3 regions of the Rhizobium sp. Nf11,1 genome follow, and region 3 is predicted to be linked to each of the others. Evidence: predicted binding sites of a transcription regulator. Region 3 holds the regulator's gene; each other region holds the start of a gene.
The links. Region 3 encodes PhoB, which activates phosphate uptake and scavenging genes when phosphate is short. Its sites were predicted from a motif close to TGTCATNNANCTGTCAT; they were not measured.
Positions count from the first base shown of each region.

Region 1 (4,674 bases), on a different contig from region 3:
GGCCTCACTGCCTACGACACGCAGCGGATCAAGGAACTCTACTATGAAGCCGATGACGTCGCTGTCGCCGGTCGCAAGGCGATCATGGGTGCACTGACGCTTTACCTCGACTTCTTGAACCTCTTCATGTTCCTGCTGCAGTTCATGGGCAACCGCAGATAACAGGCGCAATGAGATCGAAAAGGCGGCTTCGGCCGCCTTTTTTGTTGCGCCGGTTTCGCAGGGATGATTTTAGAGGAGCCTGCTCTTCCGATGGACCTGCCGCCCCGATGTCCTTCCTTCTGCGCAACGCCGCCCAAGCCGACATCCCCGCCATCACGGAGATCTATCGTGACTCGGTCCTGAATGGCGTTGCAAGCTACGAGATTGCGCCGCCCTCCGAGGCCGAAATGGCCCAGCGTTTTTCCGCGATAGTCAGTCAGCAATATCCCTACATCGCCGCGGCCGATGCGGACGGGAAACTCCTGGGCTACGCTTATGCGTCGGCCTTCCGCACCCGCCCCGCCTATCGCTGGATGGTGGAGGATTCGATCTACCTGGCCCCCGAAGCCCGCGGCCGTGGCATCGGCAAGGCACTGATGATCGAGCTGATCGACCGCTGCACCGCGCTTGGTTTTCGTCAGATGGTAGCCGTCATCGGTGGCGCGAGCCCGGCCTCGATCGCGCTTCATCTGAAGGCAGGTTTTGTGGAGGTCGGCCTGATGAAGGGCACCGGCTACAAGCACGGCCACTGGCTGGACACGATGCTCATGCAGCGCAGCCTCGGCGAGGGCATGACAACCGATCCGAATCCCTCCACCTACCCCGGTACGCTGTTTGCGGGCTGATAGAAGTTATTTATCCACGAGTTTCAAGGTTTTGTCGAATACCTTGAGGACCTGGTTCAACTCGTGTCCGCGCTTCAGGATCATGCCGTTGATATTGATCACGGAATAGGCACCTTGCTTGGCGGCAAGCTTCGGGTTCTTTTCAATCCGGAAGAGCGGCATCTCGCCGGAGCGCTTGAAGACGGAAAAGACCGCTCTGTCCTTCAGATGGTCGATGGCGTAATCGCGCCATTCCCCCTCGCCCACCATGCGGCCGTAGATCCAGAGGATCGCATCCAGCTCGCGCCGGTGGAAAGTCACCGGAAGCGGGTCCTTGCTTTGTTTGTATTCCCTGAGATCGACGATGACCGAGGAACTATTGTCGACGGAGCGGCTTTCGCCGTGTCGCAAATCCGGCTGATCTGTCATCAGGTCTCCAAGGCCTCCGCTTGTGACAGGAGAGTGACAGTTTGCCCGAGCCGCCGCAAATTGCAAGAGCGGCGCTCCTCACATTCGCCGCACGTCCAGTCACGTTCGCTGGGGACCAAGCAATGCTTTCTCCCCAGTGCCGCATTTCAGTCAAAACAGCGCCTCATTTGCGGGAGATTTATGCATCCCGGTTTGGCGCCAGCGCGCCAAAGGGCCCGGCGGAGCGTATCGACCTTAACCCCAGCCCCGAATACGCTCGGCCGGGCCGCCCGCATTTCACCCGTACTCGGGTGAAATATCAGATGCTTTTTCCCGCCATCACCACGGTCGCGCCGAGGATCGCCGCCGGATCGCCGTCGGCCGTGGCCGACTGTAGCAGGATTGCGCAGCCCTCGAGCTGCGGCCGCTGCAAGACGCTCGCCGGTAGCGTCAGACTGGTCGCCTTGCCATCCCACATGCCGACAGTTTCGACGTTGGTGACGCTGTGCAGATAGGAGATCTTCTTTCCGCTGTTTTCGCCTTTTTCGACTTCGATTGTCTTCTCCTTGTCGAAATACACCATGACGACATTGGCCTTGCCCTGTCCGGCACCGATCTTGATCTCCAACTCGTCGCCGCGCATCGCCGCGCTGATGGGAACGGTCAGCCCATTGCCTTCGCTGCTGTAGGTGTCGATCTTGCTGTTGATGCCGGTGAGATCGGCGCCGGCCAAATGGCCGCGCCCGTTGACGATGGCTTGCGGCGTATAGACGTTGCTGCGACCCATCGTCCTGGCATAGCCGTACTGCCGCTCGGTATTTTCCTTCGAGCTCAGCGTATCGGCCCAGCCGAGATAATTCCAGTAGTCGATGTGATAGGCGAGCGCGATGACATCGCCTTGGTTCACCAGCTTGCGGAAGGCGGCATCAGCGGGAGGACAGGAGGAGCAGCCCTGTGACGTGAAAAGCTCGACGACGCCTCTCGGCTTGCCGTCTTCGGCATGCAGCGAGCCTGCAAAAGCAACGCCGGCGATCAGCGAAATCAAGAAACGGGGGGACATTCACCTGCACCTCTTTTTCAGCGCCGGCAGCGTTTAGGAACCGAAGGCTCTGAGACATGAACGTACGAATAATCCTTCCGGGTCCAAACGAAAAGTCACGAACGGGTGAGACGTAGCTCGCCCGGAAAGCGCTGAAAACAAATCATCGTGAGCCCCATCGAATACTGTCGCCGCAAAGAGGAGCCGCCGGAAATTGCTCTCCGGCGGCCATTATCATAGCAATCTCCTAGATCCGGATGATTTCAGGCCGATTCGGCCTAAAATCTCAATCCGGATCTACATCAAAGAAGCAGAGCATGATGTTTTCCGAAAACCGCTCACACTTTTCGGCATCATGCTCGACAATCAGGCAGCGAGATCACGCAGAACCGTCTGCAGGATGCCGCCATTGTTGAGGTAGATCACCTCGTCGAGCGTATCGACGCGCGACAGCAGCGGAACTTCCTTCACCGTGCCGTCGCCATAGGTGATCTTGGCGATCTTCCTCTCGCGCGGCTTGATCTTGTCCAGCCCCTCGATGGTGACGAGCTCGTCGCCCTTGAGGCCGAGGCTCTGCCAGGTCGTGCCCTCTTCGAAGACGAAGGGGATGACGCCCATGCCGACCAGGTTCGAGCGATGGATGCGCTCGAAGCTCTGGGCGATCACGGCCTTGACGCCGAGCAGGTTGGTGCCCTTGGCAGCCCAGTCGCGCGAGGAGCCGTTGCCGTATTCGACGCCGGCGAAGATGACGAGCGGCACGCCTTCGGCCTTGTACTGCATGGCGGCGTCGTAGATCGATGTCTCTTCCTTCGACGGGTAGTGGATCGTGTAGCCGCCTTCCTTGCCGTTCGGGCCGAGCATGTGATTGCGGATGCGGATATTGGCGAAGGTGCCGCGCATCATCACTTCATGGTTGCCGCGCCGCGTGCCGTATTGGTTGAAGTCGGCAACGGCAACGTCATGGCCGATGAGGTATGCGCCGGCCGGCGATGCCGCCTTGATCGAACCGGCCGGAGAGATGTGGTCGGTGGTGATCTTGTCACCGAACAGGCCGAGGACGCGGGCGCCCTTGATGTCGGAGACGCCGGTGCCCTTCTTGCCCATGCCGACGAAATAGGGCGGGTTCTGGACATAGGTGGAGTTGTCGTCCCAGGCATAGGTCTGGCCCGGCGGGACCTGGACGGCCTGCCAGTTGGCATCACCCTTGAAGACGTCGGCATACTTGGTTTCGTAGAGTTCGCGGGTGACGTATTTCTGGATGAACTCCTGCACCTCGTGCGAGGTCGGCCAGATATCCTTGAGGTAGACCGGCTTGCCGTTCTGGTCTTCGCCGATTGGCTCCTTGGTCAGGTCCTTCTGGACCGTGCCGGCAAGAGCGTAGGCGACGACAAGCGGCGGCGAAGCGAGATAGTTCGCCTGGACGTCGGGCGAGATGCGGCCTTCGAAGTTGCGGTTGCCGGAGAGCACGCCGGAAACAATCAGACCCTTGTCATTGATCGTCTTGGAGATCGGCGCCGGCAGCGGGCCGGAGTTGCCGATGCAGGTGGTGCAGCCGAAGCCGACGAGGTTGAAGCCGAGCTTATCGAGGTCGGCCTGCAAGCCCGACTTGGCGAGATATTCGCCGACGACCTGCGATCCGGGCGCGAGCGACGTCTTGACCCACGGCTTGGTCTTCAGGCCCTTGGCAACGGCATTGCGGGCGAGAAGGCCGGCAGCGATCAGCACCGACGGGTTGGAGGTGTTGGTGCAGGAGGTGATGGCTGCAATCGCCACGTCACCATGGCCGAGATCGAAATCGGTGCCTTCGACTGCATAGCGGTTGTTGAGCTGCCCGGGCTTCTTGTAGTCGGCTTCCATCGACGTCGCGAAACCGGAAGCGATGTTTTCAAGCGCGATGCGGCCTTCCGGACGCTTGGGGCCTGCCATCGACGGCACGACGTCGCCGAGGTCGAGCTCCAGCGTATCGGTGAAGACGAGGTCGGAACCGTCGCCTTCGCGCCACATGCCCTGGGCCTTCGAATAGGCTTCGACAAGCGCGATGCGATCATGCGTGCGGCCGGACATGGTGAGATAGTTGATGGTTTCGCCGTCAACCGGGAAGAAGCCGCAGGTCGCGCCGTATTCCGGACCCATGTTGCCGATCGTCGCACGGTCGGCGAGCGGCATGTTGTCCATGCCGGGGCCGAAGAATTCGACGAACTTGGAAACGACACCCTTCTTGCGCAGCATCTGCACGACGGTCAGAACGAGGTCGGTCGCGGTGACACCTTCCTTGAGCTTGCCGGTCAGCTTGAAGCCGATAACTTCGGGCAGAAGCATCGAAACCGGCTGGCCGAGCATGGCGGCTTCAGCCTCGATACCGCCCACGCCCCAGCCGAGAACGCCGAGACCGTTGATCATCGTCGTGTGGCTGTCGGTGCC
Region 1 is NZ_JBOBHU010000014.1:32,632-37,305, reverse strand. Features, by position in the region: gene ACQ7C1_RS20530 (Bax inhibitor-1/YccA family protein) at 1-162, shown strand, start outside; gene ACQ7C1_RS20525 (GNAT family N-acetyltransferase) at 270-827, shown strand; gene ACQ7C1_RS20520 (DUF2794 domain-containing protein) at 834-1,235, opposite strand; gene ACQ7C1_RS20515 (DUF1223 domain-containing protein) at 1,534-2,274, opposite strand; gene acnA (aconitate hydratase AcnA) at 2,620-4,674, opposite strand, start outside.
Region 1: the regulator PhoB is predicted to act here: its motif matches at 1,258-1,274, upstream of ACQ7C1_RS20520 (DUF2794 domain-containing protein).

Region 2 (4,674 bases), on a different contig from region 3:
GATGACCTCATGAAACTCCCGGTTCTCGGCATCTGCACCGATCTGCCCGATCTGATGCGGCCGCCAACGACGAAGGAGAAAGCACTTGGCTGACAAGGACAAGGGACCGCGCAAGGTAACCTCCTTCGACGTGGCGCGGGTGGCCGGCGTCTCGCGCGCCGCCGTGTCGCGCGCCTTCACGCCGGATGCCAGCGTTTCGCCGAAAACGCGCGAGAAGGTCTATCAGGCCGCTAAGGAACTCGGCTATCGAGTGAATTATCTTGCCCGAAGCCTCACCAACAAGCGTTCCGATCTCGTCGGTCTCGTCGCCGCGGGTTTCGACAACCCGTTCCGCACGCTGCAGATCGAGCATCTGTCCCGGGCGCTGCTCGCCCGTAACTTCCGCCCGATCCTGCTGCCAACCTCACAGGAGGCGGATACTTCAACGGTCATTGGCCAGTTGCTGCATTACGCCGTGTCAGGCGTCATCGTCACATCGGACGCACCGCCGACCGAAATCTGCGAACAATGCGCGGCCGAAGGCGTGCCGATCGTGCTGATCAACAAGGGCAACGACATTCCTTTTGTCGACCGCATCATCTCCGACGACAGCATGGCGGGTCATCTGGCGGCCAGCCATCTGATCGATAGCGGCGTGCGTAAGCCCGCCGTGATGGCCGCCCCGGCCAGATCCTATACGGCGCGACGTCGCAGCGAGGCCTTCATCGCCCGTTGCAACCAGCTTGGCGTTGAGGGGCAGTTCCTGCAGGTCAAAATCAACGACTATCGGAGCGGTTATGACGCGGCAACTAGCCTGGCCGCATCCGGCATCGATGGGCTGTTCTGCGCCAATGATTACATGGCCTGCGGGGTGATCGACCGCGTCATGCAGGGCAGGAGCCGCGACGAGACGCCGCCGCTCCGCATTATCGGCCATGACGACATCCCCCAGGCCGCGTGGACCGCCTACGACCTGACGACCATCCGCCAGCCATGCGACATCCAGGCAGAACAAACCGTCGACCTGCTGATCAGCCGGATGGCCGAACCGGAGCTGACGGCGCGTGTCGAGTCCACGCCGGTGACATTGATAAGAAGAAGGACCGCCTGATGAATGCCGCATTCGACGCCGCTGCCATCCGTGCACGGGCTGAGGCCGCCATTGCTGTTGCGCTCGAGGTTGGACGGGAGACAGCCAGGTTTCGGCGCGAGTCGGATCCCGGCACTCTCGCCGTTCAAAGCAAGGGATTGCAGGACTTCGTCACCATCGCCGACGGGAGAGCGGAGCAGGCGATCCGCCAGAGGCTCATCTCGCGCTTCCCGGACGATACCTTCATGGGAGAAGAGAGCGGCGGGCAATCGGAAGGAGCCGGCACCTGGGTCGTCGATCCGATCGACGGCACGACCAACTATATCAGGGGGTTCCGTTATTGGGGCGTTTCGATCGCCTTTGTCGTCGGCGACAAGGTCGAGATCGGCGTCGTTTACGACGCTGCTGAGGATAAAGTCTTTCACGCTGTTCGCGGCGGCGGCGCCTTCAAGGATGGGCTGCCGATCCATGCGGCGACGACTGCCGATCCCGCCAGTGCGCTCATTATTCTCGGGCATTCGCGCAAAACGAGCTTCGACGAGTATCTCGCGCTCTCCAGGCGACTACATGAGCGCGGCATGGATTATCGGCGCATGGGCGCAGCCGCCATTGACCTAGTGCGCGTCGCCGAGGGCGCCGCTGACCTCTGTTACGAACGTCACCTCAACGCCTGGGATATGCTCGCCGGTGCGCTGATCGCCGAAGAGGCCGGCGCCACGGTTGTGATGCCGCCGGTCGGCCGTCTACTTGCCGATGGCGGCCCTGTCGTCGCTCATGCGCCGGGGCTCGCAGGTGAATTTGCCTTCATCCTTGAGAGCGCGGGACTGACGCTCGCCAGTTAGCCGGGGATGCGACGGCGCCATGCGCGTTCGGTCGCCGGCGCTTCGTCGGTGGTGATCTGGTCCGGCTTCAGGGTCATCAGCGCCGAAAAGTTCCGCCATTCCGTATCGCTGAATCCAGCCTCCGGATCCTTCAAGGTGAAGGTCCATGCATCGACGCGTTTGCCTTCGTCCCGGCAGAGTCCGATCAGGTCGAAGCCCTCCTCGGCGGCATCAAGGATCAGCTGCCAGTGGAGATAGATGGTGTCAGGTTCGGTCGGACCGCGAAGATCGGCGCGCAGTTCCATTTCGGCCGCCCTCCAGCCGCTGTCCTGACGGATATCGTGAAGTTTCTCGGTCGGATCGATGCCGCGCAGCAGATGTGGAAGCTTTTCCTTGACCGCCACGATGAGGTCGAGACTGCCGCCGCTGACGATCACCGAGGCGGCGATATTGCGGAATTGCCTGGCAAGATGCTCGATGCCGCGGGTGCCGATAGCTTCGTAATCGTCCTTCATGTCGAATTGCAGCAATGCGGCCGGATGCGTTGCCTGCATCATGTCGGCAAGATCCTCGCTAAGGATCAGCGGCCGGGCGCCGTCCTTCATCCTGACATCGCGGAGGTCGGCAACGTTCCTGGCAGCGATTGGTCCACGGCCCGTCGTTTCACCTTCGAGCTCCCTGTCGTGCAGCACGGCGAAGCCGCCGTCGGCACGCACGCGCAGATCGAGTTCCATCGAGGCGCCTGCCGCAAAACCCTCCGCCATCACCTCGGCGGAGAACAGGGGATCGGCAACGCGCTTGCGCAGCCGGTGCCATTTCAGACGGGTGCGATGCCCCTCATGCGAAATCTCCAGGCCCTGCGAATCCGCCAATCTCGTCATCTGCATCCAGTCTCCGCGATGTCACTCTCCTGCCTTGCCAAGCCGCGATTATCAAGGGCCGAATATGACCTTCATGACGAGATGCCGGCCTGTCCCTTCACTACGGTTCGATGACGAGAGGGGAACGGCTGCCGCGAGCGCGGCGCCGGCCGATCGTGGCGCACGGCGACCGTCGCCGCAGCAGCGCTCAAGCCTGGGCCTCGACCTCAAAGGCGTCGCTTTCTCCGGGTGCCAGTTCCAGCGGCCAGATGATGTTGCGGCCGCCATCCGGATAGAGGGCGCGATAGGCCGGCATGCTGGCGAGAAGCGTCTGGCCGATCGCGATGCCAAGATCATGGAGCGACATGCGGAAGCAGCTGAGCGAGGGCTGCAGGAAGCGTGCGCGCGGGGCATCGCGGAAACCTATGACCGCGAGGTCGCGACCGGGGAGGACCCCCGACTCCATCAGCCGTCGGTAGAGGCCGATCGCCATGATCTCGTAGATCAAGATGACTGCGGTCGGCCGGTCTTCAAGCTGCAGCAGTTCATGCGCTGCGTGGTAGCCGCCTTGTTCGCTCGACTTGACGCGAATGACCAGCAAGGGATCGAAACGGATGCCGTGCCGTTCGAGCGCACGGCGATAGCTGTCGACAAAGAGGTAGCCGAGATTGGCCTCGGTCGACGGCGCCGTGATCGCGATCCGGCGATGGCCGTGCGCAACCAGCCGTTCGACAGCACGTTCGGCGACGCCCTCAAAATCGAGATCGACCCAGGGAAAGTTGCCGGGCGAAAGGCTGCGGCCGACAGCAACGAAGGGAATCTTTGCGCGCGAAAGAAGATCGATACGCCGATCGATACGCTGCGTGTTGGAGATGATCATCGCATCGACGACACGTCGCGCCACCATGCGCTTGAGATATTCGCGGGGGTCCTCATCGGCCGGGCAGGGGAGTATCAGGAGGTCGAGCTTATGGCGGGCAAAGCAATGCTGCAGCCCGCTGGTGACCCCAAGGAAAAAGTTGTCGGCATTTTCGACCACTTCCTGGCTGGATTCAATCATCAAGCCGATGACCTTCGTCTCTCCCTGTCGAAGGCTCCGTCCCGACTGATTGGCGACATAGCCGAGTTCTTCGGCCGCCGCCAGCACGCGCCGGCGGGTTTCCTCGTTCACATCGGGCTTGCCGTTCAGCGCCCGCGAGACCGTGCCGATCGAGATATTCAGGTGTTCGGCAAGCTGGCGAATCCCCTTCATGGCTGGCGATTTTCCTCCGGTCCGCACTTTCGCATTTCGCCTCTATTGACAGCGTAAAATGTTTTCGCCTACAGTCGTAAACGTTTACGGGATGCGTGTCACCATGAGAGTTGGCGCCATTCCCTCGGAGGAAATCGTGAAATTCAGTGCCATTCTGTGCGGGTGCGGAGCTATGTCCAAAGGTTGGCTGCGCGCCATCGCTTCCAACCCTCACCTCGCCGAGTCCATCGCCATCGTCGGCCTTGTCGACCTGAACCGCGTGACGGCGGAAAAGCTCGCTGCCGAGTTTGGCCTGGAAGGCGCCGTCATCGGCTCTGACCTGTCCGAGGTCATCGCTGCCACGAAAGCCGATCTCGTCTTCGACATCGTCATTCCGTCCGCCCGGTACGATGTCGTTTCGACCGCGCTCAAGGCCGGCTGCCACGTGCTCAGCGAAAAGCCGATGGCGGCCTCGCTCGACGAAGGCGCTGCGCTGATCGATCTCGCCGCAGAGACCGGCCGTATCCATGCCGTCATCCAGAACCGACGCTTCATATCGGGGATCAGGCGCCTGCGCCGTTTCGTGGACAGCGGTGCGATCGGCGAGCTTACCGCCATTCACTGCGACTTCTTCCTCGCGCCGCATTTCGGCGGCTTTCGCGAGGAGATGGACAATGTGCTGCTGCTCGACAT
Region 2 is NZ_JBOBHU010000002.1:351,021-355,694, forward strand. Features, by position in the region: gene ACQ7C1_RS04505 (glycerophosphodiester phosphodiesterase) at 1-93, shown strand, start outside; gene ACQ7C1_RS04510 (LacI family DNA-binding transcriptional regulator) at 86-1,090, shown strand; gene ACQ7C1_RS04515 (inositol monophosphatase family protein) at 1,090-1,911, shown strand; gene ACQ7C1_RS04520 (glycerophosphodiester phosphodiesterase) at 1,908-2,777, opposite strand; gene ACQ7C1_RS04525 (substrate-binding domain-containing protein) at 2,959-4,002, opposite strand; gene ACQ7C1_RS04530 (Gfo/Idh/MocA family protein) at 4,139-4,674, shown strand, end outside.
Region 2: the regulator PhoB is predicted to act here: its motif matches at 2,871-2,887, upstream of ACQ7C1_RS04520 (glycerophosphodiester phosphodiesterase).

Region 3 (7,139 bases):
CGTCGAGGATCAGCAGCAGGCCGTTTTCGTCGCAGATCCGGCGAAGCGCCTTCATGAATTCGCCGGTGGCGGGACGCACGCCGCCCTCGCCTTGCACCGGCTCGATCAGGATTGCGGCCGTCGCATCGGTAATGGCGGCGCGGACGGCCTCGATGTCGCCGAACGGCACCTGATCGAAACCCGGAGCCTTGGGGCCGAAACCTTCGAGATATTTCTCCTGACCGCCGGCGGCAATCGTCGCGAGCGTGCGCCCATGGAAGGCGCCCTCGAAGGTGATGATATGGAACCGCTCGGGATGGCCCTTGGAAAACTGGTAGCGGCGCGCGGTCTTGATGGCGCATTCGAGCGCCTCGGCGCCCGAATTGGTGAAGAACACCTTATCGGCGAAGGTAGCGTCCGTCAGGCGCTTGGCGAGGCGCTCCTGGCCGGGGATCTCATAGATGTTGGAGAGGTGCCAGACCTTGTCGGCCTGCTCCTTCAGCGCCGCGACCACATGCGGGTTGCCATGGCCGACGGAGGTGACGGCGACACCGGCGCCGAAATCGAGATAACGCTCGCCGCTCTCGGTGATCAGCCATACGCCCTCGCCTCGCTCGAACCGCAGCGGGGCGCGAGAATAGGTGTCATAAAGCGGCGCGGCTTCAGCCATGGCGCGGGTCTCCCGTTCAATGTTGTCTTGCACGGACTCCGGCTAACAAAACCAGGTCCAAAAAATCAAAAATGCCGCCTTTCGGCGGCGAGCGGTACTATTTCCTTTTCGCGCTGCAATGTCAACAAAACTGCCGCCTTAGCCTATGCAGCAAGCTTGTACAGCGGCACTTTCGGCCTTCAACAGGCATTATTGCAGAAATGCCACGCAGAGGCAGCAAGTTGGGGAAAACTTGAAATTCGATTCATCCGGATTCCCGCGACTCTTGTCACGGAGTCAGCCTCACACTAGGTTAAAGTTCAATTACTAGACTGCATGCGGCGGAACTAGTCACCAAAATTGATCAAGCGTTTCTTGTTTCGGAGGCTTCCGGGACAACGGTGAGGGATTCTGCCATCACCAACGCAAAAGGTGGAGACAGGGCATGAACTGGACAGACGAGCGGGTCGAGAAACTCAAGAAGCTTTGGGCCGAAGGACTGAGCGCCAGCCAGATTGCTGCGCAGCTTGGCGGCGTCAGCCGAAACGCCGTTATCGGCAAGGTGCACAGGCTCAGCCTTCCCGGCCGCGCCAAAGCCGGCGGCACGGCCACCGCGGCGCGCACGCCGAAGCGCCAGACGTCCGCGCCGCGCGCGCCGAATTACGCCTCCCGGATCACCACCCGCACCGTGACCCGTCAACAGGGCGCAACGATGCTGAAGGAAGAGATCGAGGTCGATGCCGTCGACGAAATGGAATATGTGCCGGCCGGCAATGTGGTCGTGCCGATTTCTCGCCGCCTCGGCCTGACGGAGCTCACCGAACGCACCTGCAAATGGCCGGTCGGCGACCCGCTCAAGGAAGATTTCCATTTCTGCGGCTGCGAGTCCCCCGACAATTCTCCCTATTGCAGCTATCATCAGAAGCTTGCCTATCAGCCGATCAACGAAAGGCGCCGGGCCGCGGCACGGGTCAGCTGAGAAGGCGACATCGCCGGACATAAAAAACGGGCCGAGCGGCCCGTTTTTTATGATTGGAGTGGAAGCGCTGGGGTTGCCCCTCATCCGGCTGCCGCCACCTTCTCCCCGCACGCGGGGCGAAGGGACATGCCGCAACCTCTCCGTTCCCCGCCGACCTTTCGCAGGGCACGTCCCCTCTCCCCGTCAGAACGGGGAGAGGGCTAGGGTGAGGGGCAAATCTTTGACTTTAGCAGCAGTAGAAACCCTCAGGCTTCCATCGAATAGCCGGCGCCACGGACGGTGCGGATGACGTCCTGCATGTTGGAGAAGTTCAGCGCCTTGCGCAGGCGGCCGACATGGACGTCGACGGTGCGCTCGTCGACATAGATGTCGTGGCCCCAGACGCCGTCGAGCAGCTGCGAGCGGGAAAAGACCCGGCCCGGCGACGACATCAGGAATTCCAGCAGGCGGAATTCGGTCGGGCCGAGGCGGACTTCGCGGCTCTTGCGGTGGACGCGATGGGTTTCGCGGTCGAGCTCGATATCGCCGCATTTCAGCACCGAGGACAGCACCTCGGGACGGGCACGGCGCAGCATCGCCTTGACGCGGGCGACGAGCTCGGGGGTCGAGAAGGGCTTGACGACATAATCGTCGGCGCCGGTGGACAGTCCGCGCACACGCTCGCTCTCCTCGCCGCGCGCCGTCAGCATGATGATCGGCAGTCGCTCGGTTTCCGGCCGCATGCGCAGGCGCCGGCAGAGTTCGATGCCGGAGACGCCGGGCAGCATCCAGTCGAGGATGAGCAGGTCGGGCGTGCGCTCCTGAAGCCTGATTTCGGCCTCGTCGCCGCGCAGGATGGTATCGACCTCGAAGCCTTCGGCTTCGAGATTATAGCGAAGGAGCACGCTGAGGGCTTCCTCGTCTTCAACAACTGCGACTCTCGGGATCATGCGTGTCCGTCTCCTCGCGCACAAGCCTTAAACCGGGGTTCTAAGCAGGCGTCCTGCGCAAATTCAGAAATTGGCTGCGACCTCTTTGCGCGCCCCGAACGGGCGCGCACGCAATCTTGGAAGGATTATTCCGTCGCGGCGCCAACGGTGTTGGCGCTGTCATCCTTCGGACGATCGCCTTCCGGCTGGGCGCCTGTCGCCATGTAGTAGATCGTCTCGGCGATGTTGGTGGCATGGTCGCCGATGCGCTCGATGTTCTTGGCGCAGAAGAGCAGATGCGTGCAGCTCGTGATGTTGCGCGGATCTTCCATCATGTAGGTCAAGAGCTCGCGGAACAGCGAGGTGTACATGGCGTCGATCTCGTTGTCGCGTTCGCGGATGGCGGTCGCCTTGTCGGCAGCGCGTGTCGTATAGACGTCGAGCACTTCCTTGAGCTGGACAAGCGCCAGCTCGGAGAGATGCTCGAGACCGCGGGCGAGCTTGCGGGGAACGCCGGTGCTCTGCACGGCGATGACGCGCTTGGCGGTGTTCTTGCCGAGGTCGCCGACGCGTTCGAGATCGGCGGCGATGCGGATCGAACCCATGATTTCGCGCAGGTCCGCGGCCATCGGCTGCCGGCGGGCGATGGTGACGATCGCCTTGTCGCCGATTTCGCGCTCGGTGTGATCGAGGATCACGTCGTCTGAGATGACCTTCTGCGCCAGCGCGGTATCGCCGTTGACCAGCGCCCGGACGGATTCGGCGACCATCTGTTCGGCCAGGCCGCCCATTTCGGAAATCCGCCTGGACAGGAACTTCAGATCATCATCATAGGCAGAATAAATATGTGTCGATGCCATGGGGCTTTGTCCTCGAATAAGGGGAAGGCTTCGGATGGCCGTGATCAGCCGAAGCGACCCATGATGTAGTCCTGGGTACGGGGATCGTCCGGATTGGTGAACATCTTGTCGGTGTCGTTCTCCTCGACAAGATTGCCGAGGTGGAACATGGCGGTGCGCTGCGAGACGCGCGCGGCCTGCTGCATGGAGTGGGTGACGATGACGATCGTATAGTTTTCGCGCAGTTCGTGGATCAGCTCCTCGACCTTGGCGGTGGCGATCGGGTCAAGGGCCGAGCAGGGCTCGTCCATCAGGATGACTTCCGGGCTGACGGCAACGGCGCGGGCAATGCACAGGCGCTGCTGCTGACCGCCGGAGAGGCCCGTGCCGGATTCGTGCACGCGGTCCTTGACCTCGTTCCAGAGCCCGGCGCGCTGCAGGCTGCTCTCGACGATCTGGTCGAGATCGGCCTTCGACTTGGCGAGACCGTGGATGCGGGGGCCGTAGGAGACGTTTTCATAGATCGACTTCGGGAACGGGTTCGGCTTCTGGAAAACCATGCCGACGCGGGCGCGAAGTTCGACGACGTCGATATCCGGATCATAGATATCGTCGCTGTCGAGCGTGATCTTGCCGGTGACGCGGCACCCCTCGATCGTGTCGTTCATGCGGTTCAGGCTTCGCAGGAAGGTCGACTTGCCGCAGCCCGAGGGGCCGATCAGGGCGGTTACGGTGTTTTCGCGGATGTTCAGGTTCACGTCGAAAAGCGCGCGCTTCTCGCCATAGTATACGGAGACATCCTGTCCGATCATTTTATACGGGACGTTGCTCATCTTCTGATCCAGCGCCTTTTCAACTGCAGCTTCCGTCAGCATGTTCATGATGTTTGACTCCGTTTACCAGCGGCGCTCGAAGCGACGACGCAAGAGGATGGCGCCCATGTTCATGACGACCAGGAACAGGAGCAGGACGATGATGGCACCCGAAGTACGCTCCACGAAGGCACGTTCGGCCTCGTTCGCCCACATATAGACCTGCACGGGCAAGGCCGTCGAGGGCTCGAGCGGTGTCGCGGGCGCATTGGCGACGAAGGCGACCATGCCGATCAAGAGCAGCGGCGCGGTTTCGCCGAGCGCGTGCGCCAGGCCGATGATCGTGCCGGTGAGGATGCCGGGCATGGCAAGCGGCAGGACATGGTGGAACACCATCTGCATCTTCGAGGCGCCGAGGCCAAGAGCTGCAGCGCGGATCGAGGGCGGCACGGCGCGCAGGGCCGCGCGGGTGGCGATGATGATCGTCGGCAGGGTCATCAGCGTCAACACCAGGCCGCCGACCAGCGAAGCCGAGCGCGGCAGGCCGATGAAGTTGATGAAGACGGAAAGGCCGAGCAGACCGTAGACGATCGACGGGACGGCTGCGAGGTTGTTGATGTTGACCTCGATCAGGTCCGTCAGCCTGTTTTTCGGCGCAAACTCCTCGAGATAGATCGAGGCGGCGACGCCGATCGGCAGCGACAGAACCAGCACGATCAGCATCAGGTAGAGCGAGCCGATGAGGGCGACGCCGAGACCGGCGGCTTCCGGACGGCTGGAATTGCCGTTGACGAAGAGGCCGGTGTTGAACTGCTTCTGAAGAGCGCCGCTCGCCTTCAGCTGGTTCATCCAGTTGACCTGCTTGTCGTTGACCTTGCGGTTCTTCTCATCGACGGAAAGATCGATCTGGCCCTTGTTGGCGCTATCGATATTGGCATCGGCGAGCAGGGTGACGTTGACGGTCTTGCCGATGATCGAGGGATCGGCGACCACCAGATCGCGCAGCTGGATCGGCGCGCTCTTGGAGAGCATGGCGGTTGCATCGCGCACATCCGGACGGCTCGATGCATTGATGTTCAGCTGCTTGACGATGGCGTCGCGCAGCAGAACCGGATAGTTCGCGGCAATCAGCACCGAAGGATCGGTCGCCCGCTTGCTGTTCGGATCGATGGTCTTTTCGGCGAATTCGATCGGCAGGGTGATCGTCGTCTGCTGGAAGGCGGTGTAGCCTTTGCCGATCACCGTCCACAGCAGGACGAAGAGGAAGATAAGGCCGAAGGCGATGGCGGCGATACCGTAGGCCTGGAACCGGCGCTCGGCGGCATAGCGGCGCTTGATGCCGATATCACGGCGGGCCGGCGCTTTGGAAACGGTGGCACCGATGGCGGGAGAAACAATATTCGTCATTCGTACTGCTCCCGGTATTTGCGCACGATGTAGAGCGCATAGATGTTGAGGCAAAGCGTGATGCAGAACAGCGTGATGCCAAGCGCGAAGGCAACCAGCGTCTGCGGCGAGGTGAACTCAAGGTCGCCCGTCAGCTGGTTGACGATCTTGACGGTCACCGTGGTCATCGGCTCGAAAGGGTTGATCTGAATGCGGGCGGCGACACCCGCGGCCAACACGACGATCATGGTCTCGCCGATGGCGCGCGAGGCGGTCATCAGCAGCGCGCCGACGATGCCGGGAAGCGCGGCCGGCAGGACCACCTTCTTGATGGTTTCGGAGCGTGTGGCGCCGAGACCGAGCGAGCCATCACGCAGTGCCCGCGGCACGGCGGTGATGATGTCGTCCGACAGCGAGGAGACGTAGGGGATCAACATGATGCCCATGACGATACCGGCCGTCAGAACGCTCTGCGCCTGGATGAAATTGGTGTAGCTGCCGGAGAGCAGGCCGCTGATCTGTGCGGAGAAATCGCGCAGGAATGGACCGACGGTGACGAGCGCGAAGAAGCCGTAGACGATCGTCGGGATGCCGGCCAGCACTTCGAGAAGAGGCTTGGAGACGGAACGCAGCTTCGGCGAGGCGTATTCGGCCATATAGATGGCGGCGAAGAGGCCGACCGGAACCGCGACCAGCATGGCGACGAGGCCGATATAGAGCGTGCCGAGTAGGAGCGGGATCAGGCCGAACTGGCCGAAGGAGGAGCTGCCGGCGCCGGCAAAGCGCGGATCCCAGACGGTGCCGAAGAAGAATTCGCCGGCGGGAACGACGGCAAAGAAGCGGGCGGCTTCCGACAGCATGGACAACACGATGCCGACCGTCGTCAGGATGGCGATCGAGGAGGCGAGCAGCAGGCCCCAGAGCATGACGCGCTCGACGCGGTTGCGGGCGCGGAAGCGCGGCGCGATGGCGCGTAGCGCATAAAGGGCGCCGGCAACGGCCAGAATGAAGACAATCGCCGTCATGGCGAGGCGGCTCGTCATGCTCATGGCATTCAGCGTCTTGGCGGCCTCGACCATGTAAGGCTGCGGCTGGCCGGCGAGCGGCACGCCCTTTTCGCTGAGCTTGGCCTGCAGGGCGGCCGGATCGTTTGCCACCGCGGCGGCTTCGTCCGATGTCAGCATCGTCAGCCCGCGCGCGACCGTCGCCACCATCGAATAGCTCAGATCCTGTTCGACTGCGGCCTGAGCCTTGACGTCAGCAGGGAAAGCTCCCCGAACCGAGGACTGGATGATGCCGGGGCTGACGGAGAGCCAGACGCAGAGGACGATGAGGGCGGGAAGAACCGTCCAGATCGCGGCATAGGCGCCGTAATAGGCCGGCCGGGAATGCAGTGCGGAGGACCTGCCTCCGGCAAGGGCCGTGGCACGGCTGCGCGCGACCAGATAGGCGGCGGCGCCGATCACCACAAGGCACAGAAGTATGACGGATGTGCTCATTCGTTACGTCCCCAGGCCCGTGGCCCCCAAAAAGCGCGGCGGCTTCATCAGCCTGCCTTCGGCTTCCAATCATGGAGAAGGAATTCAA
Region 3 is NZ_JBOBHU010000001.1:2,032-9,170, reverse strand. Features, by position in the region: gene ACQ7C1_RS00045 (aspartate aminotransferase family protein) at 1-649, opposite strand, end outside; gene ACQ7C1_RS00040 (GcrA family cell cycle regulator) at 1,074-1,607, shown strand; gene phoB (phosphate regulon transcriptional regulator PhoB) at 1,853-2,536, opposite strand; gene phoU (phosphate signaling complex protein PhoU) at 2,662-3,375, opposite strand; gene pstB (phosphate ABC transporter ATP-binding protein PstB) at 3,420-4,235, opposite strand; gene pstA (phosphate ABC transporter permease PstA) at 4,251-5,573, opposite strand; gene pstC (phosphate ABC transporter permease subunit PstC) at 5,570-7,051, opposite strand.